One region of the Comamonas sp. 7D-2 genome, then DNA from elsewhere that is predicted to be linked to it. Evidence: predicted binding sites of a transcription regulator. Region 1 holds the regulator's gene; each other region holds the start of a gene.
What was found. Region 1 encodes LexA, which represses DNA repair genes until DNA is damaged. Its sites were predicted from a motif close to ACTGTATNNNNATACAGT; they were not measured.
Positions count from the first base shown of each region.

Region 2: the regulator LexA is predicted to act here: its motif matches at 4,823-4,840, upstream of recA (recombinase RecA).
Region 3: the regulator LexA is predicted to act here: its motif matches at 1,826-1,843, upstream of MPZ60_RS09050 (LexA family transcriptional regulator).
Region 4: the regulator LexA is predicted to act here: its motif matches at 1,926-1,943, upstream of imuA (translesion DNA synthesis-associated protein ImuA).

Region 1 covers NZ_CP094238.1:3,294,916-3,303,730, reverse strand. The annotation lists gene MPZ60_RS15240 (amidohydrolase family protein) at 1-1,034, opposite strand, end outside; gene MPZ60_RS15235 (universal stress protein) at 1,231-1,677, opposite strand; gene MPZ60_RS15230 (hypothetical protein) at 1,875-2,207, opposite strand; partial or broken gene MPZ60_RS25255 (hypothetical protein) at 2,234-2,350, opposite strand; gene MPZ60_RS15225 (FABP family protein) at 2,377-3,018, opposite strand; gene MPZ60_RS15220 (hypothetical protein) at 3,103-3,507, opposite strand; gene MPZ60_RS15215 (hypothetical protein) at 3,606-3,914, opposite strand; gene MPZ60_RS15210 (hypothetical protein) at 4,686-5,012, shown strand; gene MPZ60_RS15205 (universal stress protein) at 5,316-5,777, opposite strand; gene MPZ60_RS15200 (hypothetical protein) at 5,920-6,165, opposite strand; gene MPZ60_RS15195 (hypothetical protein) at 6,584-6,943, opposite strand; gene lexA (transcriptional repressor LexA) at 7,171-7,842, opposite strand; gene MPZ60_RS15185 (asparaginase) at 7,925-8,815, shown strand, end outside.
Region 2 covers NZ_CP094238.1:5,429,071-5,437,885, reverse strand. The annotation lists gene MPZ60_RS25040 (hypothetical protein) at 1-620, shown strand, start outside; gene MPZ60_RS25035 (tripartite tricarboxylate transporter substrate binding protein) at 711-1,688, opposite strand; gene MPZ60_RS25030 (sensor histidine kinase) at 1,909-3,351, opposite strand; gene MPZ60_RS25025 (response regulator transcription factor) at 3,464-4,141, opposite strand; gene MPZ60_RS25020 (MarR family winged helix-turn-helix transcriptional regulator) at 4,268-4,759, opposite strand; gene recA (recombinase RecA) at 4,898-6,007, shown strand; gene recX (recombination regulator RecX) at 6,193-6,669, shown strand; gene MPZ60_RS25005 (hypothetical protein) at 6,732-7,466, shown strand; gene yddG (aromatic amino acid DMT transporter YddG) at 7,490-8,404, opposite strand; gene MPZ60_RS24995 (MFS transporter) at 8,685-8,815, opposite strand, start outside.
Region 3 covers NZ_CP094238.1:1,955,881-1,958,920, forward strand. The annotation lists gene MPZ60_RS09040 (hypothetical protein) at 1-89, opposite strand, end outside; gene MPZ60_RS09045 (Y-family DNA polymerase) at 89-1,387, opposite strand; gene MPZ60_RS09050 (LexA family transcriptional regulator) at 1,394-1,807, opposite strand; gene MPZ60_RS09055 (recombinase family protein) at 1,924-3,040, opposite strand, start outside.
Region 4 covers NZ_CP094238.1:2,561,526-2,570,340, forward strand. The annotation lists gene MPZ60_RS11780 (3-oxoacid CoA-transferase subunit B) at 1-126, shown strand, start outside; gene MPZ60_RS11785 (HD-GYP domain-containing protein) at 324-1,676, shown strand; gene imuA (translesion DNA synthesis-associated protein ImuA) at 1,960-2,883, shown strand; gene MPZ60_RS11795 (hypothetical protein) at 2,885-4,393, shown strand; gene dnaE (DNA polymerase III subunit alpha) at 4,386-7,796, shown strand; gene MPZ60_RS11805 (LysR family transcriptional regulator) at 7,833-8,741, opposite strand.

The DNA of each region.
Region 1 (8,815 bases):
CACCACACGCCCTCGTCGCGCATCATGCGCACGCTTTCCTCGTCGGCCAACTGGCCGTGTTCGATGCTCTTCACGCCCGCCTTGATGGCCCGCTTGATGCCTTTGGGCGTGTAAACATGCGACATCACATAGGTGTTCCAGTCTGCGGCGGCTTCCACGCCGGCGCGCAGCTCCTTCTCGGTGAACTGGGTGCTGTCCAGCGGGTCATACAGCGATGCCACGCCGCCGCCTGCCAGCATCTTGATTTGCGATGCTCCCAGCATCAACTGCTCGCGCACGCGGCGCAGAACCTCGGCCTCGCCGTCCGCAATCATGGCCACGCCGGTTTGCTCCACCATGCTCAGCGGCTCGTTCGCCGCACGCGGAATATCGCTGCGAAGGCGGAAATCGCCATGACCCGAGGTCTGAGAAATCATCGCCCCGCTGGGATAGATGCGCGGGCCCGGGACCATGCCCTCGTCGATCGCGCGCTTGAGCGCAAAGGCGGGGCCGCCCGCGTCGCGCACCGAGGTAAAGCCGCGCATCAGCGTGCGCTGCGCCTCCTGCGCGGCGGAGATATACAGATAGCCCAGATCTGCCGTCATGGCCGTCATCTGCGGAATGGCTGCCAGCATGGTGTGCCAGTGCGTATCGATCATGCCCGGCATCACCAGCTTGCCCTGGCAGTCGATCACCTGGGCACCTTCCATCTTCTCGCCGGCGGAGGGCAGGGCGGCAATCAGCTTGCCCTGGATCAGCACCTGCACGCCTTGACGCACCGACTTGCCCGTACCGTCAAACAGGCGCAGATTGGTCAGCAACACGGGGCGGTCGGCCGGCCTGGCCGCCCCGCCCACGCCTGTCTCGGCAGCATGCAGGGCCACAAATGGCGCCATCATGGCCGCCACCCCGCCCACAAACATGCGGCGCGACATATCGCTCATCACCCGCTCATGCAGCAACTGGCACACCACGCTGCCGCAGGTGCAGGCTCTCGGGCGAATCGGGCCGGTCCGCCACGCCAGGCCGGCATCGGTTGCGATTGCGTGACTCATCTGCGTTTTCCCTTTTTCAAAATGAACCAGAGACGCCGCTGCCGGCGTGACAAATGGAACCAAAGGTTCACAATTTGATGCACCGATGCTACACGACGATCGGCCCATGAAAAAGCGCCCCACCGCACGAGGGCGATGGGGCGTTGCTTGCATTGTGAGAGCGGCCGGGAAGTGGCTGCGCTGCAGTCGATCAGGCCTAAACCGGGCGGTGCACCAGAACTGGAATGCTGCTGTTGACCAGTACGCGCTGGGTCTCACTGCCCAGCAAAATGCCGGCAATGCCCTTGCGGCCGTGTGATGCCATGCAGATCAGATCGCAGTTACCCTCCTGCGCCTGCTTGATGATGGCCTGATTGATGGAGATATTCGTGACCCGCACCGTCTGGCAGGCCACGCCCTCCGTCTTGGCAATGTCCAGGGCAGCTTGCAACACCTGATCTGCTTCCTTCTGGGCGCTCTTGTCGAACTCCGCAGAGTTGTAGGCGATCAGCGCCTCCGCTCCGTAAATCATGGCTGCGTAATCCGGCATCACATACAGCGCCGTCACCTGTGCGCCTTGTTCCTTGGCCAGTTGTATGCCCGCGCGCAGCGCGGCCTCAGAGAGCTTAGAGCCGTCCGTAGGAATCAAAATGTGCTTGAACATATCCAGCCTCCTTGCGCATAGGTGCGCGTCTTGTTGCCAAATCAATTCGATCGATCACTGAGCTCATACTCACACTCCAGGGCTGCTAATGCAACACCTTGAAATGAGTATTCAGACGGTTTCTTGATGGAAATCAAATTCATGAAGGCGTAGGTAGAAGCCGCCTCAAGCCCTTATCCATAAAGCGTTAGAAGCTATCAAAAGCAGACTATCCGAACGTCATGCGCAGCATGCCCTGCGGCTGTTGCCAGCCTGGCCAGTTGGGCATCGGTCGAACCGATGATCTCGCCGTCGGCAATGCGCCATGGCAGGCTGTCGAAGGAGGCCGGCCTCAGCTCGGTCACAACCGGCGGTACATGGCGCAGGGTGGGGCGGCCGTAATTCAGGTTGGGCAGGTGGCTGCTGTGCTGCCATTTGTCGGCATCGCCCTGTATAGAGGTCTTGAACGCAGCGCGGTGCAGCCTTCGCGACCAGATTGAAGGCCAGCTCCAAGCGCCGAATGCCGGCAGCCTGCGGCGAATGGCCTCCATGCGTTGAAAGGCACATGCATATAAGCCAGTTTGAAGGCAAGCACCTTCTTGCCCGTAAGGTCCATGGTCAGCAGCTTAAGGCCATCGCGGGCGATGCGGTAATCGGGGAGTGTGCGCCCTGCGGAGCCAGTGAATTCGGCCAGGGCGTGGAGTCCTTTGAGAGCGCTAATCAGATTTCAACTGCGGCCCTTGCCGTTGGGTTGGGCGTGGGCTCGCCAATCTTGTGCAAGGTGTTGCGGTCGGTATGGGAAAAAGACTTGCTCTGGCCGGGGATGGTCAACGTGGTTTCCTGCTCGTACGACCAGGTGCCGTCCGAGTGCTTGGTGACGGTGATGGTATAGGCGTCGGTTCTGAAGGCATGCTCCAGAAACGGGTTGCTGGAGATACCGTTGACGGTGGAGCCGCGCTCGGCCCTGAGAGTGAAGCTGGTGGCGTCGGCCGTGGTCTTGCCCGTGGCCATGGCGGTCTGTCCGCGCGGGATGGTCAGGGTCTGGATGATGTTGCCGGTGGCAGGCTCCCACAGCCAGTAACCGACCTGGTCGTGAAAGGTTTCCACGTCATCGGGCTTGACGATGCGTGTGTGGTAGCGCAGGCCATAGAAGAGCTGTGGGCCGTTGGTTTGCGCATCGATAGGCTGGCACTCCATGTGCTCGATAAAGGCCTGCTTTTCGGGGCCGTCAGCCTTGGGGTTGATATCCAGGCCGCGCTTGCCGGTCCAGATGCCGGCCATGCCGGTGAGGGGGCCGAGGTTGGCCAGGGTATTCACATCGGGCGTGGGCTCGGTGTAGATGTCCTTGGGAAAGTTTTCCATATCGTGTAACGGGCTTTCACTTTGAATTTGTTGAAGCCAGTTTACAAGCCATGGACTGAGGGGTTCTTGACGGCAGTCAAGCTGTCAGGTGCTTTCTTCGGTGGTGAGCGTAAAGCGTGCGCTTTCGCCACGCTGGGCGGCTTCACGCGTGAGGAAGATCAGCACGCGATAGCTGGCACCACGCTCGATGCGGAAGGTGCAGATGTTGTTGTTGGCCGAGCCTTGGCATAGAGGCTGGGCAGAGCCGTCCTTGAAGACGTTCATCTGGCTGGACGGGTTGTTGGTGTTGAGCGTGACGGTCATGCGCTGGAAGGGCCGTGTTTCGAGCCCGTATTGCACGATACCGTTGCCCGTGATCTGGCCGCTGTAGGAGTTGGTGTAGCCGCCCGGGGTTGTAAAGGCGGCCTGTGCCATGGAGCTGCTGCTGAGATGTAGCGTCATGAGACTGAGCAGGGCAGCAGTTGCAAGCATCGGTTGGAAGCGGGTCATGCAACTCTCCTGAATGTGTTGGACAGGATGGCGCTCCTGGCGCTGCGGCGGGTGTCTATGCCGACAGCCAAGCCACCATCCTCCACCGCCGCCGCGCCCTAGCGGCAGGAGACATTGCGCCAACTGAATTTGCCGTCGTTAAAGAACTCTGTCCATACCGACATGATGGGAGCCTGACGGTAAGAGAACGTAATCTGGTTAGGGATCTTTGGGCCTAGTGCGGCAGGCTGTCCATCCTTGTCGAAGACCTTGACGATATAGAGGGTGACGCCTCCGTCCTCGTCTGTGTGCAGGACTACCCGGTAGTCCTTGGTGAAGAGATCCCAGTCGAATTGCTTGGTCACATACGTGTGCAGACGGACAAAAGCGCGGTTCGCGTTCTTGGCGGCAGGATTAACTTTTCTCATGACGACACTCCCTGGTGCTCAACGACTTGCCGCAGGACCTGCGAGCTGACATTTCATTGCATTTGACTGATGTTGTATCAAGCGGATGTAAGGAAGTATGTAGGCACTTACAGATCGCGCTAATGGACAGAGCAGATCTGCTGTGTGAGCTTCTCTGAAGCGCTGGGGAGGTGCTTTGCCGGTGCCGCTGTCATCTTTTTTTGATGAAGTGGCCGTGCTAAGTAACTGAGTGAAAAGATAGATTTTTTTAATGAAATCTATTCTGAGCCGGCATGGGTTTGAGCGTAGAAGTCGCCTGATGATGACAATTTTTAGAGGGGCGCATTGAATTTCAGGAAGACGATGCTCTAGGCCTGAATCATCGAAAGCAGGGCTGAATCGCCTTGCCTGAATTCCAACAGGCAAGTCATCGGTAGGTACTCCCGAAATACTTGGCAATGCGGTGGCTGAGCAGCTGACAAGCATCCAAAAGCCAGCTTATCCAATCCTTGAGATATGTCGCCGTGCAGGCTCAGGGTTCACCGTGGCTCTGGCCAGTCGCGCTTTGCCAGTTGTCTCTCAGGCCAGTCATCAAGCAGTGTTAAACCCTGAACCTATTGGTGATGTAGATTTTGTTTCTGCTGCACTTTTCGGTAAATTGGGCGTAGGAAAATTCTGATTTTTGATGCGCAAGTGGCGATCTAGCCCTGTGCCCTACTGAATTCAAAAAAGCCCATGTCCCACCACCTGCAATACACTTTTGCCTCCCGTCTAGATGCCTGGATCAGGCACATGAAGCTGGCCAAGCCTTGCCATACGCAGCAGATGGCTTATGAGTTGGTGATCGACAGTTGGGTGCAAACCAATGCAGAGCTTGGTGCTTCGCAGGAATTTTTGAAGGCCTTGCGCCGGCGTCGGCTGTGCGAGGAGCATGGCTGGCGGGGGGTGAATACGAGCGTTGCGCACTGGGATCTGGATGATGCACGCACTGTGCGGATCTATCTGCACGAAGACGGCTCCATCGTGGTGCAGCAAATGGACTCGCAGAATCTCCAGATTCTGTTCACCTTGCCTGGGCATCGTGAGCGATTGGGAGAAGTATCGGAGCGATGTGCCTAGCAGCCAAAAAAATGCCCGCGCAAGGCGGGCAAGTTTCGGGGTCCTCTCGATCCGGTTCTGCAGCTCACACAGTCAATGCATTTGAATATTTGGCAGAGGCGTACTTTGGCCTCAATCGCCGTTTATCGCTCTTGCACTGTTGCTGACGCGTTTGAACGGTTGACAGGTTGCCCCATCGGGAGCGGCCAGCAACTCCTGACTGGCTGGCCTGCATTTTGCAGCCATGACTTGCAAGTCGCTTGCTCATCTTGTATCAAGGCAAGCGTGCGACATGCAGGACTGCTATTCGATATTTCTGGCTCCTTAATGTTTGCCGGTGGAGGCGGGCCGGTGTACAAGCACCGGGATATGGCTGTGCGTCAGAACGCGCTGGGTTTCGCTGCCCAGCAAAATTCCGCCGATACCTTTGCGACCGTGTGAAGCCATGCAAATCAGGTCGCATTGCAATTCCTGTGCCTGCTGAACAATGGCTTGGTAGACAGAGGCGTGGGTGACTCGCACAAAGTTGCAGGGTACGCCTTCAGGTCTGGCAATCTGGTCAACGAACTGCAAAGCCGCATCTGCATCGCTGTTGGCACTTCGCTCGAACTCTGCGCTGTTGTAAGTCAGCAGTGCGTCCGCGCCGTAGATGATGGCGCGGTAATCGGGCATGACATAAAGGCCGGTCACCTTGGCGCCTTGTTCACGCGCAAGCAGAACGCCAGCACGCACGGCAGCCTCTGACAGTTTGGTGCCATCGGTGGGAATGAGCAGGTGCTTGAACATGTTCAGCCTCCTGATGCCGGAAGATGTGCCTGAGAATCAATTTATTCCAATATTTCAAGCCGCGCAATGCCTAGTTCTTGAATGCAGCAGAGTTGTAGACAGGAGGTAAGACTCTGTAACGGGGCGGTCGCGTCGAGTTGTCTCATTCCTCGGGCGAAGGAGGAACGCGATTGAGGATTTCGCCAGTGGCCTCTATCTCGAACTGCTGTGGATTGAGCCAGTTGACCTCCTGGTGATCGGCAGTTTCAAAGTAAATGGCAGACGGGCGTATGGAGACGCCATGCGGCATGTCGACCTCATCAAAGCTCTGATAGACCAGAATCAGGCGCAGGTTCCCATTGGCGTCTTTGGCCTGTATGTGCTGCAAGAGCTTGCGGTAGGCACTCATAAGACGCCCTCGTTGACATGTGTATATGAATGTTTCCACTGTCGAAGAGGTGCCGCAATACCCTGATCCGGGTATCCGCTCTGACGCATATTCGCGCCTGACAAGGAGTTTAGAAGGCTGCGAGGCTTGTGCGAAATGCGTTTCGGCGGACAGACCCCGGCAGAGCATCAGTAAAAAATTTACATGGCGATCCAGATCGTTCGGCGCCAAGGCAGAGGGTCTGCTCTGGCAATATCGAGTTTTTCGCCTATGCACTGCTGGCAGAGTCGTCTGGCGTCATATCTGCCAGCCAATGGGCCAAGAGCGCTGAAATGGCTTCCTGCTGGATGCATATGGAAGCTTTGTTGCTCCGCCTGCAGGCCTATCGCGTGTCGGGCTCGGGGCTGCATAAGTGAGGCCGTCAAACCTCACTGTGCTTTCAGACTTGCGGGGCTGTTTGCTCATGGAGTGCCATACGCTCCAGCGCGGCGCAGACATCGGCCATGCGGCCCGAGATCAGCAGGCATTCGGGCTGACTGCGCGGCTCACGCTGCACGATCTTGAGCAGTCGCGGAGCGCCGACCTGCGCAGGTTCGGCGGTCATCGGCACATGTAGCTGGGCGGCTGCAACGGACTGAATGCGAAGCGCATGGCCGGCGAGACGGCCGCAGCTGCGGTTGGCGCGCATGAAAGGAATGCCGATCCGCGTCGCCTTCGGCCCACGGGCATTGAGGGACGCAGGCTGCGTGACGGCTGCGCCGTCCTCGCCGCAACGCAAGTCCGGGGGGAAAGATTGCATGGACGACAGGCTTTTCAGGGTCCGGCGTGTCAAAGACTGCAGTGATGTGGCGAATCCCATTTGGCAACTCCTTTGATGACCTTGCGGCATGGATAAAGGCAGGATTGCGTTCTTCAGGCAAAGCTCCGCCCAGGGCGAAGCTCAACGGCTTCGCGCCTACCACCTGGGCTTGAGAGGGAAAGAGGCTCGGTGCCTCCGCTGCATGGACGGAGGGACGCCGTCGCCCGTTACATGAACATGCTGTTGCGGATAAGGCCTACGGCCAGGCCTTCGATGGCGAATGGCTCTTCAGGATCGACGTGAATGATCTTGTAGTCGGGGTTCTCGGGCAGCAGCTCGATGCCCTGAGGCGTGCGCTTGAAGCGCTTGACGGTCACGTCGTCACCGAGGCGGGCCACCACAATCTGGCCGTTGCGCGCTTCATGCGTAGCCTGTACCGCCAGCAGGTCGCCGTCCATGATGCCCGCGTCACGCATGGACATGCCGCGGACCTTGAGCAGGTAATCAGGCTTGGCGGCAAACAGGCTGGGCTCGACCGAATAGCTTTGATCGATATGTTCCTGGGCCAGAATAGGCGAGCCGGCAGCGACGCGGCCGACCAGGGGAAGCACCAGCGGGGCCAGGGCCGTGAGCGGCAGCGCAAAGCTGGTGCCGCGTGCCGCATTGATGGTGCGCACGGTATCGGCGCGCAGGCGAATGCCGCGCGATGTGCCGCTGACCAGATCTATGACGCCCTTGCGGGCCAGTGCCTGCAAATGCTCTTCTGCAGCATTGGCCGACTTGAAGCCAAAGGTGCTGGCAATCTCGGCCCGGGTAGGGGGCGCACCCGTGCGAGCGATGCTGGACTGGATGAGGTCCAGAATCTGCTGCTGGCGGGGAGTGAGCTTGGGGTGGTCCATGGGCATTCCTTGATCGATCGATGATGAATACTGTGTGTTCATCCAGTACCTGTATTTTTAATCAGTTTGAAGAGGACTGCAAGTGGAACGTGACAAAAATATCGTCATCCTGGGCACCGGTGGCACGATTGCCGGTGTCGCCGAGCAGGCTGGCACCAGTGTGGGCTACCGTGCGGCCCAGCTGGGCGTGGCTCAGATGCTGCAGGCCGTGCCGGACCTGGAACGCGTTGCTGCTGCGTCGCTGCAGACGGAGCAGCTGGCGCAGCTGGACAGCAAGGATATGGATCACGCGACCTGGCATGCACTCGCGCTGCGATGTGCCGAGTTGCTCGCGCGTGATGATGTAAGCGGCATCGTCATTACCCACGGCACGGACACGCTGGAGGAAACCGCCTGGTTTCTGCAATGTGTTCTGCGCCCGGCAAAGCCCGTGGTGTTGACCTGTGCCATGCGCCCGGCCACAGCCATCTCGGCCGATGGCCCCGGCAATCTGCGCGATGCCGTGGCCTGTGCGGCCGATACGCAAGCTGCTGGCCGCGGTGTGCTTGCCGTGGTGGCGGGCCGGGTGTTCAGTGCGCGCCAGGTGCGCAAGGTGCATCCTTACCGTGTGGATGCCTTTGATGGCAGTGGCACCGGCCCGCAGGGCTGGGTGGAAGAGGGACGGGTGCGCTGGGCAACGGGCGGGCTGCCTAGGGCTGCTGCGGCTGGCTTGCCTGCAATCGCTTTACCGCCCGCAGGTCAATGGCCCCAGGTGGAGTTGCTGCACAGCCATGCGGGCTGCAACAGTGCCGTGGCGCTGGCGGTGATGCAGGCCTGGCATGCGGCAGGCGTGCGTGCCGTGGTGGTGGTGGGCACGGGAAATGGCACGGTCCATCAGGCATTGGGGGCAGCCCTGGACTGGGCGCAGGTGCAGAGCATGGCTTTGCGCATCACGACCCGGTGCGAGGAGGGGCAGGTGGTGCAGGCCGAGAGA
Region 2 (8,815 bases), 2.1 Mb from region 1:
TTGAACCGGCAAAGACTGTGGAGCCCGAAGCGCCTGCGGTGGACGACAGCGCGCCGCCCGCCGCTCCCGAAAGCAAGTCGGATGGCAAGCCCGAAGCTGCAACCGTCGCGGCCAGGGAAACCAAGGACGCCAAGGACGCAAAGGATGCCAAGACCGCCATTAAGGAGCCCGAGGCCTGCTATCAGGCCAACGGCATCGAAGAGGCGCAGGCCGACAGCATTCGCCGTGCGCTGGCGGGCAAGTCCAAGAGCGATTGGGAGCTGGTGGCCAGCCATCAGGGCGGGCGCTGGATGGTCTATATGGGCAAGTTCCCGGACGCCGAATTCATGGACCGCAAGCGCGGCGAGTTGCGCCTGATGAATATCGACTTCGACCGCGCCGGCGGCAGCTTCGAGCCCGGTCTGTCGCTGGGGCGTTTTTCGACGGAAGAAGCCGCCCAGCGCCAGCTGGCGACTTTCGCGCGCCAGGGCGTGCGCACCGCGCGCGTGGTGCAGGAGCGCCCCGATGTGACGACCTATGCGCTGCGTCTGCCCAAGGCCACGCCTACCTTGCGCAACGAAGTGGCGGCGCTGGCTGGCAAGAATCTGGTGCCCAAGGCCTTGCAGGCCTGCGTCAAGTAATTTTCGTAGCTGCTATCGCAAGAAAGGCCTGCATTTGCAGGCCTTTTGCATTGGAAAACCAGTTGCGACAAGCGCAACCAGCTCCTGTTTTTAGTCCAGATGAATATTGGCGACGGCGGCCAGCTTCTTCATCTTGGCCACTTCGCTGGCGATCTGCTTGGTGAAGTCGGCACTCGATGTGCCCGAGGGGTACAGGCCTTGAGCAGCCATGCGCTGCTTGACGGCGGGGTCCTTGAGTGCGGCAATGATGGCTTTTTGCACACGTTCCACTTGTGCGGCGGGCGTGTTCTTGGGGGCCACCAGGCCGAACCAGGAAGGCTCGTTCAGGTCGGGGTGACCGGCCTGCGCATAGGTCTGCACATCGGGCAGCACGTCCAGACGTTCATGCCAGGACACGGCCAGGGCGCGCACCTTGCCCGACTTGATATGGGGCAGCGAAGAGTTCACCTGGTCGAAGTACACGGGAACCTGGTTGCCCAGCACGTCGTTGATGGCAGGAGCCGAGCCACGGTAGGGGATGTGGTGCATTTCGGTGCCCGTGCTCTTGAGGAACTGGGCGCCCCACATATGGCCGATGGTGCCGTTGCCGGGGGTGGCATAGGACACCTTGCCGGGGTTGGCCTTGAGGTAGGCCACAAACTCGGCAAAAGTCTTCACGGGAATCAGCTTGGGGTTGATCACCAGCACGCCGGGGGCCTTGACGATCTCGGTCACGCCCACGAAGTCGTTGATCGCGTCGTAAGGCAGCTTCTTGAACACGGCGGGGTTCACGCCATGGGTGGACAGGGTGGCAATACCGAAAGTCACGCCATCGGTGGCGCGAGCCACTTCTGCCATGCCGATGGAGCCACCGGCGCCGGCCTTGTTTTCAATCACCACGGCCTGGCCGCCCAGCAGCTTGATCAGCACGTCCTGCATATTGCGGGGCACCATGTCGGTGGGGCCGCCAGCGGGGAAGGGCACGACGATGCGCAGAGGACGCGATGTGTCCTGCGCCATGCTCATGCCGGAGAAAGAAGAAGCGGCTGCGGCAGCAGCGGCGGTGTAGATGAATTGACGTCGTTGCATCAAAAAGCTCCCAGGATCCAGTGATTCCAAATTGCTGTCTTGCAGAGCGCAAATAGCGACTCTTCAGACAACCCATGATCGAATTGATTCTAGGGTAAGCGAGAACTTGCCAAATACGCAGTTTCCGATATTTGCATCGGGGCAAACGGGCGCAAAGCCAAGCCTGGCGCGGCTTCTCAGTCTTGACTGGCACCGAATTGGTGCATTTCTAGGTTGTGCTTCACTGCTGTCCGGGCATGGCCTTGAAGCGCACGGTAAACAGCGCCCCCGGCGGGGTATGAGCGGGCCTGGCATCCTGCAGCAGCACTTGCGCGCCGTGCTGACGGGCGATTTCCATGACGATGGGCAGGCCCAGACCGGAGCCGTCGGCTTCGGAGCCCAGCGCCCGATAAAAGGGCTGGAAGATCAGTTCGCGCTCGCCCAGCGGCACGCCGGGGCCTGAGTCCTCGACCTGCAGCAGCAGGATCTGGCCGAAATGATCGGCCTGCACGCGCACGGTGACCACGCCTGGCTGTTCGCTGGTCGATGGCGTGTAGTTGATGGCGTTGTCCACCAGATTGCGCACCAGCTCGGCCAGCAGCGTGGCATTGCCGTTGAGCCAGACACCGGGCGTGCTGGCGCCGGCACCCTCGTAGCCCAGGTCTATGTGCTTGTCCATGGCGCGCGGTAGGCAGTCCTGCACCACGTCGGTGACGATGCGCACGAGGTTGCAGCCCTGCATGGCGGGCACGGCGCTCTCGGCCCGTGCCAGTGCCAGCAGCTGGTTGACAGTATGGGTGGCACGCATGCTTGAGCGGCCGATCTGCGCCAGCGAGCGCTTCAGGTCTTCGGTATTCGTGCCCTCGCGCTGGGCCAGGTCGGCCTGCATGCGCAGGCCCGCCAGCGGGGTCTTGAGCTGGTGGGCCGCGTCGGCCAGAAAACGTTTTTGCGTGGCGATGGAGTCATGCAGGCGCTGCAGCAGATCGTTGACCGAATCGACCAGCGGCACCACTTCCAGCGGTACATCCTTGTGATTGATGGGCGAGAGATCCTCGGGCTTGCGCGCGCGGATGCGCTCCTCCAGCCGGTGCAGCGGCTTGATGCCGCGTGCCAGCGCCAGCCAGACCAGCAGGGCGGCCAGCGGCAGGATGACGAACTGCGGCAGCATCACGCCCTTGATGATTTCCGTGGCCAGCACGCTGCGCTTTTCGCGTGTTTCCGCGACCTGCACCAGGGCGTTGGGCTCGCCGGGCAGCGGCATGCGCACCCAGATATAGGCCACGCGCAGGTCAATGCCCTTGTATTCCTCATCGCGCAGCAGCACCGAGCCGGTGGGCGTGTCCTCGTCGACGGAGGGCGGGCGCGGCAGGTCGCGCTCGCCGGCCAGATATTCGCCCCTGGTGCCGCTGACCTGGAAGAACACCGTGTCCGATTCATCGGCGCGCAGGATCTCGCTGGCCGACTGAGGCAGATTGAACTGCACCTTGCCGCGCTGCACGATGACCAGCTGAGCCAGGGCCTGGGCGTTGTACTCCAGCGCGCGATCGAAGGGCTTGTTGGCCAGGCCCTGGGCCACCAGCCAGGTCAGCGCCAGGCTCACGGGCCAGAGCAGCAGCAGCGGCGTGAGCATCCAGTCGAGGATCTCGCCAAAGAGGGATCGCTGCTCACGCTGAAAAATTTTCATGCTTGTAAAACTGGCGTATTCCAACTCAGGGATGGCCAGCAAGGGCCGCCCCGCAGCAAAGGCCATCGTCCCCCTCGGGGGGAAGCGGCGGGGGCCGCCTAGGCAAAGCCGCTCAGGGGGGGGCTATCTTTTCCAGGCAGTAACCGAGGCCGCGCACGGTGGCGATGCGGATCGGGCCTTTCTCGATTTTCTTGCGCAGGCGGTGGATATAGACCTCGATGGCATTGTTGCTCACCTCCTCGCCCCATTCGCACAGGCGCTCCACCAGCTGGTCCTTGCTGACCAGACGGCCCGCGCGCTGCAGCAGCACCTCCAGCAGGCCCAGCTCGCGCGCCGACAGCTCCACCATCTTGCCGTCGATGGTGGCGACCCGGCCGGTCTGGTCATAGACCAGCGGTCCATGCTTGATGGTGGAGCTGGCGCCGCCCATGCCGCGACGCGTGAGGGCGCGCACGCGCGCTTCCAGCTCGGACAGCGCAAACGGCTTGGCCATGTAGTCGTCGGCACCATAGTCCAGGCCCTGTACGCGCTCTTCGATCGAATCGGCGGCCGTGAGAATCAGCACCGGCAGCGCATCGCCGCGCCCGCGCAGGCGCTTGAGCACTTCCAGGCCGTGCACCTTTGGCAGGCCCAGATCGAGAATCAGCAAATCGAATTCGCTGCTGGTCAGCAAGGCGGTATCGGCCTCGCTGCCGTTGGCCACATGGCTGACGACGGCGCCCGAGCTGCGCAGCGTGCGCAGCAGGCCATCCGCCAGCACCTGGTCGTCTTCGGCAATCAGTATGCGCATGTGTGTCTCCTGCTTGTTATGTGTGCCTGTTTGCACTTTTGCTGCCATTGTAGGGATGGCTCATGGCCGTTCGGGGCAATTCTCGACAGCCGCTCATAGGCGTCAAGAAGGCGTCAATACAGAATCTCAGCAGCCTTCGGCATAGGCTTCCAGGCCCAGCGCGACCACGGTGGCCACATCCGCGCCCACGGCTTCGCGAAATTCGGCCTCGGCCTGGCTTACGGCGTCGTGAAAAGCCTGCAGCCAGGCCAGACCCGCATCGGTGAAGCGCACGCGCCTGGCGCGCGCATCATGCGGGTCGGCCTCGCGCGTGACCAGGCCCCAGGCTTCGCACTGCGCCACCAGATCGGCCATGGCCTGTTTGGTCATGCCGGCCTTGTCGGCCAGATCGGTGAGCCGGTCGCCAGCCAGCGACAGATGGCGCGTGATGTGGATATGGGCCGCTCCTACCTTGTCGCGCGCCGCCAGATTGGATAGCGCCAGCGGCACCTCCACTGCACGCGCCATGAGCTGCAGCACGCGCGCATCGAAGCGGCGCATGGCATGGCCCAGCAAACGGCCCAGATGGGTCTGGCGCCAGGCATCGGCGGGCGGGGTGACGGGGGCGATTTCTGACATGGATAAATAGTAAGGCAAACTGACTAAATATTTAAATAAATCTACAGTATCCGCATCTAAACTACTGTTCAAGCATCCAGCCTGAATGCAAAAACAGGACTGGCCACAGACAGTCATTCACCTACTTCGGAGCCTGATATGAACGCCATCGCCAAGACCAACGACGCCAACAGCGAAAAAGCCAAAGCCCTGGCTGCAGCCCTGGCCCAGATCGAAAAGCAGTTCGGCAAGGGCACCATCATGAAGCTCGGTGAAGGTGAAGCCATCGAAGACATTCAGGTCGTTTCCACCGGCTCCCTGGGTCTGGACATCGCGCTGGGCGTAGGTGGTCTGCCCCGTGGCCGCGTGATCGAAATCTACGGTCCCGAATCCTCGGGCAAGACCACGCTGACGCTGCAGGTCATTGCCGAGATGCAAAAGCAGGGCGGCACCTGCGCCTTTATCGACGCGGAACATGCGCTGGACACCAGCTATGCCCAGAAGCTGGGCGTGAACCTCAGCGACGTGCTGATCAGCCAGCCCGACACCGGTGAGCAGGCTCTGGAAATCTGCGACAGCCTGGTGCGCTCGGGTGCCGTGGACCTGATCGTCATCGACTCGGTGGCCGCATTGACGCCCAAGGCCGAAATCGAAGGCGAGATGGGCGACGCCCTGCCCGGCCTGCAGGCCCGTCTGATGAGCCAGGCCCTGCGCAAGCTGACGGCCACCATCAAGAAGACCAACTGCATGGTCATCTTCATCAACCAGATCCGCATGAAGATCGGCGTGATGTTCGGCTCGCCCGAGACCACCACCGGCGGCAATGCGCTGAAGTTCTATGCCTCCGTGCGTCTGGATATCCGCCGCACCGGCACCATCAAGAAGGGCGACGAGGCCATCGGCAACGAAACCAAGGTCAAGGTCGTGAAGAACAAGGTCTCGCCCCCCTTCAAGACGGCAGAGTTCGACATCCTGTTTGGCGAAGGCATCAGCCGCGAAGGCGAGATCCTGGACATGGGCGTGAATGCCAAGATTCTGGAAAAGAGCGGTGCCTGGTATGCCTACAACGGCGAAAAAATCGGCCAGGGCCGCGACAACTCGCGTGAATTCCTGCGCGAGAACCCCGCGCTGGCCATTGAGATCGAAAACAAGGTTCGCGAAAGCCTGGGCATCAAGCTGCTGCCCGTGGACGGTGCTGCGGCTGCCGAGGCCAAGCCTGCCAAGGGCGGCAAGGGCAAGGTGGACAAGGACGGCGTGATTGAAGGTTGATTCAGTCACCCTGAGGCGCCATGCGCCTTTCGCGAAAGGGGACTACATCCTCGCTGCGGGTGCGGCCCCTGCTTGATGTCCCTGGCTTGGTGAGCGCCAGTGTTTGAGTGCGGGCCTCATGGCTCAAAAGGTTTGCCATCTTTGCGCAGGTTCGTCCTGCGCCTTTTTGTTTCTGGAGATGCGTCGTGAGCTTTGCCAAACTTTCACTCAAGGGCCGCGCCCTCAAGCTGCTGGCGCAGCGCGAGCATTCGCGGCTGGAGCTGCAGCGCAAGCTGGCCGCCCATGTGGAGGAGGGCGACGATCTGAATGCCGTGCTCGACGAGCTGGAGCAGCGGGGCTTCATCAGCGTGGAGCGCGTGGTCGAGTCTGTCTTGCGCAGCAAGGCCGGCCGTTATGGCGCAGCGCGTCTGGTGCATGATCTGCGCAGCAAGGGGCTTGATGACGAGACCGTGCGCCAGGCGGGCGAGCAGCTGCGCGGCAGCGAGCTGCAGCGTGCGCGCGAGCTGTGGTGCAAGCGTTTTGGCAGCGTGCCCGTCGACCTCAAGGAAAAGGCCCGGCAGTTGCGCTTTCTGGCTTCGCGCGGCTTTTCGTCCAGCGTGGCTTCACGCGTGCTGCGCGATGCCCCATACTCCCCTGCACCCGACAGCGAGGACGAGGACTGAGGCGGCCACCCGGTCCCCGCCCGCCAGCGGCGGGAACAGCTTTTCACACCGGAGGGACCCACGTGCTGACTGCTTCGCAACCCCCTGACGCCCCATCCGCCCTGCGCGTGGGCCTGAGTGCCGGCAAATCGCTGCTGGGCGGCCTGATGCTGGGTGCCTTGCTGGCCCTGGTGCTGGGCTGCGGCGCGGCCGTGTTCTATTTTTCCCGCCTGATGGCCGATCCCGGCCAGGGCATTCATGCCTCGGCCCATACCGGCATCTACGGCGCCGTGATCAGCCTGCTGATGTCGCCGCCGCTGCTGGTGGCCGTGGTGCTGATCTTCATCATCCCCGCCTACCTCATGGTCGGTCTGCAACTGGGCCGCGCCCGTGCGGCAGGCAAGCTGGTGGCGCGCTACGGCCAGGGCCTGGCCGAGCGCCTGGCTGCCATGCTGGCACAGCGCATCGAGGCCCTGCCCAGCGCTCACAAGGCCATGCACAAGGCGGCCGACCTGCTCACCGTGGGCGCGGCGATGGAGCATCTGCAGCCCTGGGTGGGCAACGGGCGTGCCGTGCAGTTCGTGGTGCGCAGCGTGCTCAATCGCCTGCCGCTGTCCGATCTGCTCGAGGAATGGGGGCGCACGCGTGCCCAGTGGGGCAGCGAAGGCGGCAAGGACGACCCGGCGCTGCGCGCCTTTCTGGGCGCTCGCATCGAGGAGATGCTGCAGGGCCTGACCGAGCCGCCCTGGACGCTGTTGTGGATCTTGCTGGCCGGCCATGCCGCCGTGCTCGGCCTGGGCATCTGGCTGACCGCCTGAGCGCCCGGCCGGCTGGCGCCGGCTCAATGTCGGTGGCTGCGCGTAGCCCACCAGCAGACCAGCGAACCCAGCGTTACCAGTGCCACGCCCTGCCAGAAGCTCCAGCCCGGCAGCACTTGCAGCAGTGCGCTGGCCATCAGCGCCGAGAGCACGGGTGTGAAATAGGACGCTGCGGCCAGCAGGGCCAGCTTGCCATGCTGGATGCCGTGCTCCCAGCAGCTATAGCCCAGTGCCGTGAGCGCCCCGACCAGCAAGACCTGGCCGGCGGTGAGCCAGCTCCAGAGCATGGGCTGTGACTCGCCCAGCATTAGCCACTTGAGCCACAGCGCGATGGCAGTCCAGGTCACGAACAGGCCTACGGCGTTGAAGCCGGCGCCATAGCGGCGCGCCAGCAGCGAGTAGGCCGGCCAGAGCAGGGCGGCTGCAAAACCCATGCCATAGGCCAGCGGGTTGCCCAGCACATGGCTCCACATGACCGGCAGGCTGAAGCTGTCGCCGCCCAGCACGCGCGCCAGACCCCACAGGCAGATCAGCACGCCTGGCCACAGCCACCAGCGAGCCGCCTGCTGGCCGCAGAGCACGGCCAGCACGATGGTGAGGCTGGGCCAGAGATAGTTGATGAGCCCGATTTCCATGGCCTGGCTGCGGTCGTGGGCCAGGCCCACGGCCACGGACAGGCAGATCTCATAGACCACAAACAGCAGGCCGCAGCCCCAGAGGTAGGCCGGGTGCATGCTGCGCCAGCGTGCCAGCTCGCGCCAGCCTTTGCGCCCGCGTGCTGCGGCAATGCAGATGGCGGCCATGGTGTAGAGGCAGGCCGCGCCGCCGACGGCGCCCAGCGGCTCGGCCACGGCACGCATCAGGCCCACGGTGCAGCTCCAGCAGAGTACGGCGATCAGGCCGATGGCCGTGGCCTTTTGTGCGGCGGCTGCGTTCATGCGCAGCCGTTCCTGCTCCTGAAGCAGGAGCTGTTAATGCTAGTCCTATCTGAGAAATTCACAATAACTGCCATGTAAACCTTGTAAATGCTGCGCAGGCTGCTGCGAAATTAATGAATGCAGATATGAAAAAAGCCGCAGACCTGCGGCTTTGGAGGGTAAGGGCGAGGGCTGCGCTATGCGCGGCCCGGCACTCTGCCGTTGACGGTCATGCCGTGCATATTGTCATCACTGTCGTGGAACTGTTTGCGCATATTGCATCTGGCCTGCGGCCTATGGGTCATGGATGCTGTTTGGCGACCCCGGCGCTGTCGCGCTTCACGAACAGCAGCACCAGAATGGCGGCACAGAACTCCACGGCAGCGATGATGAGCAGGCCTGGCGCATACGAGCCGCTGCTGGATTTGAGCA
Region 3 (3,040 bases), 1.3 Mb from region 1:
GGGTGCGGGTGCATGTCGGCCTCAGCCAGCCTTTCTTGCCAGTTGACCCAGTGGCCCAGAATGGCCTGTTTTGCATCGGTTCGTCTCATCAGGCCCTCGCAATCGGTATGTCGTCAATCTTGGTGGTGTAGCGCGGTGTTCGGCGCTCTTGGCGCATGCGCCAGCCGCTCTCATCCTGCTCGGGCACTCCGGTGCTTGCCACATGCACCGTGCCCTTGCCAAAGCGCTTGTTGACCTTGTCCATGGCTTCCATCAGCTTGCTTTGATCGCGGCAGGGTTCCTCGAAAAGCAGGTCGCCTTGCTGCACTTCTGCAGGGCACAGGTCTTGCAGCATGACGCCGGCCTTGGAGAGCTGATAGCCGGGCTGGTAGATCGATCGCAAGCCGCGCACGGCCGCATTGACAAGCGCCTTGGTGTCGGATGAGGGCGGTTGGAGTTGAATCACTGCCGTTTCGTAGAACCTGCGGCCTGGTCTGAATGGCGATGTGTGTGCGAAAACATGCAGGGCACCAGCGCGCAAACCGCCAGCGCGCAGTTTTTCTGCGGCCCTGGTTGCAAATTCGCTCACGGCTTCAATCAATGGGGGTAGGGTGGTGATGGGGTGGCCGAAGCTGCGGGTGCATGCAATCTGCTTTTTGGCGGCAGGGGCCGTCTCCAAGCTCATGCAGCTCACGCCTTGCAGCTCGCGCACGGTGCGCTCGAGTACCACGCTCCAGCCATCGCGCGCGGCATGGGCGGGCAGCCTGGCCAGGTCAAGCGCAGTCAGCACGCCCTGCTCGGCCAGCTGGGCAGAGATGCGCCGGCCCACGCCCCAGACCTCGCCGGCGGCGGTGCGGCCGAGAATATCGGTGCGTTGCTGATCGGACAGTTCGGCCCAGTTGCAGACCCGCTGAAGCTCGGCGGGGTAGCTTCCCGGCTTGCGCTCCGAGTCCTTGGCAACGTGGTTGCAGAGCTTGGCCAGGGTCTTGGTGGGGGCCAGACCCACACAAGTAGGGATGCCGGTCCATTTAAGGATGCGTGCGCGAATGGCAAAGGCACGGCGCGTGAGATCCCGCACGCCGTCCAGATCCCCGATGAATGACTCGTCAATGCTGTAGATCTCTTGGGTGGGGCCCAGGCCAGCAGCGAGCGACATCATGCGGTCGCTCATGTCGCCGTACAGCTCAAAGTTTGGTGAGAGGCAGACAAGCCCCTTGTGCTCGACCAGGTCGCGCAATTGAAAAAACGGTTGCCCCATCTTCACGCCCAGGGCCTTGGCCTCGTCGGAGCGTGAGATGGCGCAGCCGTCGTTATTGCTCAGGACGACGACAGGGATGCCCTCAAGGGCAGGCCTGAAAGCTCGCTCGCAGCTGACGTAGAAGTTGTTGCCGTCGATGAGCGCGAACATACATGCTCATGCAAAGCGTTTGATGCAGGACTTGACCACGCCCCAGATCTCAAGCTCTTGGTTTTCTTTGGGGACGATGTCGGGATAGGTGGGGTTGCCGGCCCTGAGCTTGAAGCAGCCGCCCGCGTTGTGCAGCACCTTGACGGTGAAGTCGTTATCAAGCAAGGCCACCACGATGCTGCCATGGCGAGCGCGAAGCGCGCGGTCGACCACGATGATGTCGCCGTCATCGATGCCGTATTCGCGCATGGATGGCCCGGCCACGCGCAACAGGAATGTGGCCTGTGGGTGCTCGACAAGCAGCTCGGTAATGTCCAATCGCTTGCCCGAGAAGTCCTCGGCTGGTGAAGGGAAGCCTGCGCGCACGCTGCAATCAGCCAGCGGCAAGACAACTGGGGTGGCAGTGAGTTGGACGGGCATGCCGCTCAGTAGACGATGACTGTACATGCATACAGTATATAGCCGCCTTTTCTGGGCGAATATTGAAAGCCCCTGCTGCCAGCGCACGGGGCCTTTGTCGTCGCGGCGCTGATGGATTAGTCAGCAGCTTCGTAGTTTTCGCCATGTACCCAGTTGCCATCCCGGTCAATGCGAAGCCATCTGGAGCTGCCGCCTTTGGCGACCAGCATCAGGTCAATGTAGTAGTCGCGGGACTTCGGTGTGTGATTGGGGCGAAGGCCGTGGTGGTAGACCGATATGCGGCTGAAGGTGTCCGCTACAAGCTGGCGCGCTTGCAATCGTGTCTCTATGTCCTGGGCTTCCACGCCGGCAGCGAGTGCCCGCCATTTCTCATCAGCACCAGATATATCGCGGCGGGCGAGCATGGCGATATCGCGCTCTTGGGCTGTCAGAGATTTCTCTGCGACTGCCAGATCCTCTTCGAGCTGGCGGGCGCGGCGGGCAAATGTGAGTGGTATTCCTTCATCAGCCGAGGCAAGCATTGCGTCCGTCAGCTTGTCGAGCTGGGTCTTTATCGCCTCGACATTCTTTTGTGCCTTCAGAAGCTCCTTGCGGCTTTCAGAGCTGGTGTCCGCTTCAAACAAGCCTTGCAGATTCATCATGTCGGAGCAATAAGACATGATCGCGCGCTCGATGGGGGCAACCGAGGTTGAGCCGCGAACCGGGCACACCGCACTGAAGGTGGCAGCGGCCGAGCACAGCAGGCGCCTGTAGCCATCCCGAATGCGACCGTCAGACAGCCGCTTCTTGCTGGCCAGGTGCTGCCCGGCCATGGGGTGCCCGCAGTACCCGCAGAACGTGATGCCGATGCCGGTGATTACGTGGGGCAGATCCCCCTTCACCCTGCGGCGTCCAGAACTCTTGACAACCCGTTGCAGGTCTTCCCATTCGAGCTCCGACAGCAGCGGTGGGTAATAGCCTTTGAGCAAGTACTCGTCGCCATCCACGCTGATGGGCTTGTGCCCAGCCAGTTGGGGCATTTTGGTGACGCGGTAGACCTGTAGCGTCTGGTTTTCCTTGCTGGTTGGGTAGATGCGCAGGCCCTCGGCATTGAGCTTTTCAATAATGCGCTTGCCGCCCAGGCCTTGCTTATACATCTCGATCGTGCGCAGGATGGCCTTGACCGTCTCGGGCTTGAAGTCCCAGCCGTCGGCGTCATTGCGGGTCAGCCAGGCCGGGTCGTGGCCCTGTTCG
Region 4 (8,815 bases), 730 kb from region 1:
GATCGGATCATCACCGATCTGGGCGTGATGGACGTGACCCCCGAAGGCTTGAAGCTGGTGGAGCTGGCCGATGGCGTGAGCTTTGACGAGATCCAGTCCAAGACGGGTGTGACGCTGCTGAAATAAGCGGCGCTGCGCTCACGGGCAAGAACCGCTGCGGCGGTTCTTTTTTTGCGCCTTTTTCTGCAGCATTGGCAGAATTAATAGCTATCGGGGTCGATAGGGCAAGCGATGCAAGCTGTTTTTGCTTTAATTGTGGCCCACAAATTATTGCAATCTGCAACAATCGAGTTTGATTGAGCAGACAGAAACAGAGCGCTTTGATGAGTGAGAACGCTGGTGCGCAAGGGCACGAGACCGATGTACATTTTTTGCGCGCAGTCACCGATATGGCCGAGCATACGGAGGTCATGACAGGCGATGCAATCTATACCGATAAGGGCATGAAACTGGTGGACAAAGGCACACGTGTTGACAGTCGTCTCTATGACCGTCTGGTCATGCACAAGCTGCGTGACCCGATCGATGCCAACCTGATCACGGGCGACCTGGTCGACGTGACATCCCTGGTCGCTCTGGCGCGCCAGCAATGCGAACAGGTCGATCTGCTGCATCGCATGGTGGCGTCCATCGGCGATATCGAGCGTCTGCTGGCGCCGCTCAAGAGTCTGCTGCTGCCCCAGGCCATTGCCTTCAAGCTCACCGTCATGCGCGAGCAGCGTAGCGACCTCTACCAGCACAGCCTGCAGATGACGCTGGTGGCGATCTTTCTGGCGCTCAAGAACGGCTGGACCGAGCGCGAATGCGTGCCGCTGGCCACGGCCGCGCTGCTGCACGATGTAGGCATGCTCTATATGGACCCGGTCTGGACCGACCCGGACCATCGCTTGAGCGGCGAGGAACGCAAGCATCTGGTCGCGCATTCCGTCACCGCCATGCTGGTGGTGCGCAGTACCGAACTGTATTCGCGCGCCGTGGAAATCGCCGTGCTCGAGCACCATGAGCGCATGGATGGTTCCGGCTATCCGCGCGGCATCAAGGGCAACGCCATTTCGCCCATGGGTCAGGTGCTGTTGCTGGCCGAGGTGGTCTCGGCCTTCTTCGAGAAATTCACCGACATGCCGGGCCAGCGCCTGTCGCTCATGCTGCGCATGAACCACAAGAGCTATCCGGCCGATCTGGTGCACCTGATTCTGCCGCTGCTCTACGACGAAATCAGTCCCGGCAAGCCACTGGCGCCGCTGCAGGCCGAGTTCTCCCACAGTATTGCGGCTCTGGAGGCTGCGCTGCGCAAATGGAGCGAACTCAGGCGCGACTTTCCCGAGCACTGGCAGCAAATGCCCGATGCGCAGGCGGCGGTGGCCGTGGAAGCTAGTCTTGCGCAACTGCAGAAACAGCTGGCCGAGGCAGGCTCTCACCCCAGCCAGCAGCTGGACGTGCTGAGCTATTTCAAGGACGACGCCTTGGGCATGAGTGAGCTGGCCCTGGTCAACCGCGAGGCCCTGTGGCAGTTGCAGGCCATCATGAACGACTGCCTGCGCCGCTGGCCCACGCTGGGGCAGGGCGGCTCCACGCTGGAAGTCGCCGTGGCCGAATGGTGTGAGGCCTGTGCTCAGTTGATGCCGCAGGCAGGCCGCAGCTCGGCCATGAATGCCGACAGGCAGTCGCTCAATTGAGGACATTGACTGCGAGTTTTGCCCAGGACGGCTGGCCTCAAGTTTGATAGCGGCAGGCGCTTGATTGACAGGCGCTAAACCGGTATTTCTTCAAAATTCTGTGCATCACGCCGCAGCGCGGCATGCTTTGCTGCGTCTGCTTGCGCTATCCTGAAAAAGTATTTTTGATAGCGCACGACGTCCGATCTACAAGGGTCGACTGTATCTGCTGCCGATATTAAGGTCTTGTTTTGCGCGGAAACTTGGATAACTGTATATTTGTACAGTAATCAAGAGCTTTCGCATGCATACCCAGCCCCTGACATCCTTGGCCCATCCTGGCTCACCGCCCGGCATGACGGAGTCTGTCCGGCAGCAAACAGGTGCAGAGCAGGGCGTGCGGCCGGGTCTGCCCGCTGCGGGCAGCCCGCCTTTGTCCGCCATACAGATTCCCGGTGTCTGGCGCGGCACGGACTGGCAGGCGGGCGCCGGCTCTCAGGTCTGGCCCAGCGGGCATGCTGCGCTGGATGCCGAGCTGCCGGGCGGCGGCTGGCCCGGCAATGCCTTGATTCAGCTGCAGCAACCAGCGCACTGCCATGCGGAGTGGGCCTTGCTGTTGCCCGCGCTGGCCGCCCGTGTCCGGCAGCATGCGGCTTCACGCGCGGATTCAGGGCTGGGCCAACTGGTGCTGGTGGCTCCACCCTATCTGCCTTTTGCCCCGGCATTGCAGGCCGCCGGTATTGACGCCAAGCGGCTGTGCGCGGTGCAGCCGGGGCGCAGTGCCCAGGATCTGGCCTGGGCCTGCGAGCAGGCTCTGCATTGCCGGGATGTGCTGGCGGTGCTGGCCTGGTTGCCCGAACTTCCCGCGTCCACGCTGCGCCGCTTGCAGCTGGCCGCCGCTTCGCAGGGCCGGCCTCTGTGGCTATGGCAGGAGCTGCAGGCCGAGTCGCGCAGCTCCCCCGCCGCATTGCGGTTGAGACTGGAGAGAGCTACGACAGTCTTCGCTGCTCAGCAGGCGCCGGGTTTGCGGATACAGATACTGAAGCGCCGTGGGCCTTTGCTGGAGCGCCCCATACAGCTCGCGCTTTCGCAGTGGGCCTGGCAGCCCGTGCTGCAGGCGCAGGCCCAAAGACATGTGCGCCAGAGCGAGGAGGCTGCCATGCTCATGCAAGGGCGCATGACAGTCGCCGCTCCTGCAACGGCCTCGCCTTGGATGACGGAGGCATGAGATGGGCAGTGCAGAGCACTGGATGGCCTGGCCTCTGGCCTGCCTGAGCGAGTCAAGCCCGGTGCCCGAGAGTGCCTGCTGGTGGGCGCTGGAGTTTTCGCCGCGTGTGGCCTTGCTCGAAGACGCCTTGCTCATGGAGACCAGCCTGGTGCAGCGTCTTTGGGGCGGAGCCGAGGTCTTGCTGGCGCGGCTGGACAGTGCTTTTGCGCAAGCTTGTCAGGCTGGCCCCCCGGAGTCCGGGGGCGGCGATGCGGCATTGCAGCCGCTGCGCGGCCAGGGCGGCACGGCCTGGCAGGCTTTGGCACGGCTGCGGCTGCAGCAGGCCCGGCCTTGCGGCTCCGTCCCTGTTTCCCTGTCCATGTCCGAGTCATCGCTGCATGCCGATGCGCTGCCGCTATGGACGCTGAGCGCCCTGGAGCAGCACAGCTCCGTGCTGCTGCGCCTGGGTTGCCGCAGCTGGGGCGATGTGCGAGCATTGCCGCGCGCGGGGCTGTCGCGCCGCATTGGAGCCAAGGCCTTGCGTGCGCTCGACGAGGCCTATGGTCTGCTGCCCCAGCCGCTTGACTGGCTGCAACTGCCCCAGCAATTCCTGCTGCGCCACGACCTGGGTTACCCGGCTCACCATGCCGATGCCGTGCTCCATGCCGCGCAGCCGCTGTTGCGCGCGCTGCAGTCCTGGTTGCAGGCCCGTCACCATGCGGTGCTGGCGCTGCGATTGCGCTGGCACCATGATCTGCGCCGTATCGACGGCCAGGAGCTGCCGGCTTGGGGAGCGCTTGTCATCCGCACGGCTCAGCCCACGCAGGGCATGGCGCATTTGCAGCGCCTGTTGCGTGAGCACCTGGGCCAGCAGCGCTGGCGCGCCCCCGTGGACATGCTGGAGTTGCAGGCGCTGGAGACGGTTCCCTGGGCGGCCGAGCCGCTGAGCTGCCTGCCTGCCGCTCAGGGCCAGAGCCCGTCGGACAGTCTGGCCTGGCATGAATGGGTGGAACGCCTGAGCGCCCGCAGGGGTGAGGAAGCCGTACAAATGGTGCAGCCGCGGGCCGATCACCGGCCCGAGCAGATGCAGTGCTGGCAAGCTGCGGCGAAGCTGCTGCAGAGCCAGAAGCCAGGCGGCACCAGGGCTAGCGCCAGGGCCGAGGCGGGAGCCGGCTTCAGGCCACGCCGTCAGCCCGGCTGTGCCGACTCCTGGCAAGCCCTGTGGCCGCCCTGGCTGCTGCCCCAGCCCCAGGCCTTGCCCGTGCAGAACAATCGTCCCCAATGGCATGGGCCACTGCAGCTCAAGGCCGGGCCCTACAGGCTGGAGTCCGGCTGGTGGGATGCGGCTGGCGATGCGTTTGCCGATGCCCAGACCGGCGCGCCGGTCGGCTTGGCCGTGCGTGACTATTTCGTGGCCTATAACGCCGTGGTCGGCCATGTCTGGATTTACCGCGAGCGGGCCCGTAGCGAACACCTGATGAGCATGACAGCCAGCCCCGCCAGCTGGTTTGCGCAAGGCGTGTATGGCTGAGCAGATCCTGGTCGAGCCGCCCGCTGCCGCACTGCGCCTCGCAGGGCCGCCGCCTGTCGCCATACCGGCCAGCCCCGTGGCTCAGGGCATGGGCAGAGGGCCGCTGGCCTATGCCGAGTTGCATTGCCTCTCGAATTTCAGTTTTCTGCGCGGTGCTTCATCGCCTGCCGAGCTGGTGCACCGGGCCAAAAGCCTGGGCTATGCGGCGCTGGCGCTGACCGACGAGTGTTCGGTGGCCGGTGCCGTGCGCGCCCATGAGGCGGCGCGGGACTGCGACTTGCACCTGATCCATGGCAGCGAATTCGCCTGGGGCTCGTTCAGGATCGTGGTGCTGGTGCGTGATTTGCAAGGTTGGGGCAATCTCTGTGAATTCATCACCGCTGCACGCAGCCGCTCAGGCAAGGGCGACTATCTGGTTGATGAATCCAGTCCCTGGAAGCTGCTGCAGCAAGGCTGCGAATGCCTGCTGCTGCCGCAGCGCGAGCAGCTCGATGCATCGGATTTGATAGCTGTAACCGCTCTTCTGGAAAACGTTTCAGCGCATTTTTCGACAAATAACCTGTGGCTGGGCGTGGAGCTGCATCTGGCGCCCGACGACAGCCTGTGGCTGCAGACCTTGCAGCAGGCGGGCGCGGCGCTGGGTCTGCCGCTGCTGGCCTGCGGCGATGTCCATATGCATGCACGCTCGCGCAAGCCGCTGCAGGATGTGGTCACGGCGATACGCCTGGGGCGCACCGTGGCCGAATGCGGCTTTGCACTGCAGCCCAATGCCGAGCGACATCTGCGCTCGCGTCTGCGGCTGGCCTCGCTCTATCCCAGGGCCATGCTGGAGGCGACGCTGGAGCTGGCCGGGCGCTGCAGCTTCAGCCTGGACGAGATCCGCTACCACTATCCTCAGGAGAGCGTGCTGCCCGAGATGACGGCCACGCAGACCCTGGCTTGGCTGACCTGGGAGGGCGCGGCGGGACGCTATCCCCAGGGCATTCCCGAGGACGTGCACGATCAACTGCACAAAGAGCTGGCGCTGATCGAGGATCAGAAGTACGAGATGTACTTTCTCACCGTGCATGACATCGTGCGCTATGCGCGCAGCGTCGGCATTCTGTGTCAGGGGCGCGGATCGGCGGCCAATTCTGCGGTCTGCTACTGCCTGGGCATTACGGCGGTAGATCCGGAAAACAACAATCTGCTGTTCGAGCGCTTTATCAGCAAGGAGCGCAGCGAGCCGCCCGATATCGATGTGGACTTCGAGCATGCGCGGCGTGAAGAGGTCATCCAGTACATCTACGACAAATACGGGCGCGACCGCGCCGCGCTCACGGCCGTGGTCAGTTGCTGGCGCAGCCGTAGCGCGCTGCGCGATGTGGGCAAGGCGCTGGGCCTGCCTGCCGATCTGATCGATGCCCTGGCCAAGGGGCAGTATTGGTTCAGCGAGCATGCCCAGGCGCAAGCACAGACGCATGCAGAGGCGGCCGATTCGGCAGAGGAGGACCAGGCGCCCGAAGCACTGCCCGAAGACTGGGGGCAGCGCAAGCTCCAGGAAGCCGAGGTGCTGGCACGCGAAATGAATTGCGCAGTGGGCGCGCATCGGCTGCGCCTCTGGATAGAGCTGGCCTGGCAGCTCAAGGACAGCCCGCGCCACCTCAGCCAGCATGTGGGCGGCTTTGTGCTGACCGAGGGCAAGCTCACGCGCCTGGTGCCCGTGGAGCCCGCCACGATGGCCAAGCGCTCCGTCATACAGTGGGACAAGGACGATCTCGATGTCGTGGGCCTGCTCAAGGTCGATGTGCTGGCTCTGGGCATGCTCACCATGTTGCGCAATGCCTTGAACGAGCGTGCCCGCTGGCGTGGCGAGCCATGGGGGCTGCACCAGATTCCGCAGGAGGATGCTGCGACCTACGAGATGATTTGCCAGGCCGATACCGTGGGTACTTTCCAGATCGAAAGCCGCGCCCAGATGAGCATGCTGCCGCGCCTGCAGCCGCGCACTTTCTATGACTTGGTGGTCGAGGTTGCCATCGTGCGCCCCGGCCCGATTCAGGGCGGCATGGTCCATCCCTATCTGCTGGCACGTGAGCGTGAACGCCGCAAGCTGCCGCTCAAGCTTGAGAAGCCGGAGCTTGCAAATGCGCTCAAGCGTACCTTGGGTGTGCCCATTTTCCAGGAGCAGGTGATGCAGATCGCCATCGATGCCGCGGGCTTTTCGCCGGGCAGGGCGGACGAGTTGCGCCGCTCCATGGCCGCCTGGAAGCGAAAGGGCGGGGTGCATCGCTTCCGAGACGAGCTTGTCGGCGGCATGCTGGCCAAGGAATATAGCCCCGCATTTGCCAACGCCATCTTTGCGCAGATGCTGGGGTTTGGCGAATATGGCTTCCCCGAAAGTCATGCCTGCAGTTTTGCGCTGCTGGCCTATGCGAGCGCCTGGCTCAAGCGCCATGAGCCAGCCATCTTTCTGCAGGCGCTGCTCAATGCCCAGCCCATGGGTTTTTATTCGCCGTCCCAGCTGGTGCAGGATGCGCGCCGCCATGGCGTGCGCGTGCTGCCCGTCGATGTCTGTCATAGCCACTGGCATTGCACGCTCGAAGCCCCTCTGCAAGCCATGCGCGGCGTGGCCCAGCCCCAGCCGGCCGTGCGCCTGGGGCTGAACCGGGTTGCCAGGCTGGGCAAGGCCGCAGCGCTGCGAATCGAGGGGGAAGCTGCGCAGGCTCCGTGGAAGGACGTGAGCGATCTGGTCATCCGAGCCCGGCTGGACAAGGCGGATATGGAAGCTCTGGCCGCAGCGGATGCGCTGCGCAGCCTGGCCGGTCACCGTCGCCAGCAGATGTGGGATGCTGCTGCGCAGGCCAGCCTGCCACCCATCTTTGCCCAAGCTGCGATTCATGAGCCGAGGCTTGAGCTGCCCCAGGCCGCCGAGGGCGAGGAAATCATGTTCGACTATGCCGCCACCGGTCTGAGCCTGCGCCGCCACCCGCTGGCCTTGCTGCGTCCCAGGCTGGCGCGCTATGGGCTGAAGACCGCAGCCGAGCTGCGTCATATGCTGCCAGGCCAGAAGGTCCGCGCCTGCGGCATTGTTACCGTGCGCCAGCGTCCGCCTACTGCCAACGGCACGCTGTTCATCACGCTGGAAGACGAAACCGGCGTCATCAACCTGGTGGTCTGGAGTCAGACCTTTGCCCGCTGGCGCTCTGCGTTGCTGGCCTCGCGTCTGCTGGCCGTGGAGGGCATCTGGCAGCGCAGCACGGCCCCGCAACTGGAGACGCCGGAATCAGCAGGGGATATGCCTGCGGCCAAGAAAGGGGATGAACCTGCGGTTCGCCATCTGGTCGTGATGAAGGCCAGGGATGTGACCCGCTGGCTGGGGCGGTTTGCCGAGGTCGGGCTGAACAGCCGGGATTTTCATTGAGCCCGCCCAGGCCGGTGCGCGCTGGCCGCTGCGAATTCAGAGCGCGGCCGGCAGCTTGGCATGCTGCAGCGCATGTTCAATGAGCTTTTCCACGGCCCGGCTGCCCGGTACGGTCGAATGCACCAGTGCTATGCCCACATGAAATCCGGGCGGGTTGTCCAGCAGGGACAGGCATTTCACGCCGCGTGGCTGAACAAGGTGCGATACGCCTGCGACCAGACCCACGCCCAGGCCGGAAGCCACCAGGCTCATGATGGTCTGCACCTGCATGGCCTCCTGGGCGATGCGCGGGGTGAAGCCCGATTGCTGGCAGCGTAGCTTGGCCAGCGCGGCGAGGCTGGGGACCGTGTCCTGCGGATACATCACAAAAGGCTCATGCGCTGCCTCGGACAGGGCAATGGCGTCGCGCTGCGCCAGGGGACTGTTGTCCGAGACGGCCAGCACGAACTCGTCCTGATCCAGCGGCGTGAGCGCGATGCGCTCATCGAGTTCTAGCACGGGGTAGCGCAGCAGGCCGGCATCGAAGCGCCGGCTTGCCAGCCCTTCGAGGATTTCGGCGCTGGTCGCTTCGTAGAACTCCAGCCCGACCTTGGGGTAGCGCTCGCGAAACGAGGGAATCAGGCGCGGCAGCAGTTCGTAGGTGGCTGAACCGACAAAGCCCAGCCGTATCAGGCCGCCCACGCCTTCCCTGGTATCGCGCACAGCCTGGCGACATTGCTCGGCATGAAACAGGGTGGCGCGTGCGCTCTCCAGCATGGCCTTGCCGGCAGGCGTCAGCACGACTCCGGTACTGGTTCGATCGAACAAGGCGCTGCCCAGCTCCTCTTCCAGCTTGCGAATCGAGATGGACAGCGGCGGCTGGGCCATATGCAGTTGCTCAGCGGCACGGTGAAAGTTACCGGTTTCGGCCAGGGCAATGAACTGCTGCAGTTGCTTGAGATTCATTGATATTCAATCGATATCAGAAACGAAATTTTTAATATTAGACATTAATTTCACGCCTGCCTAAAGTGGGCTCA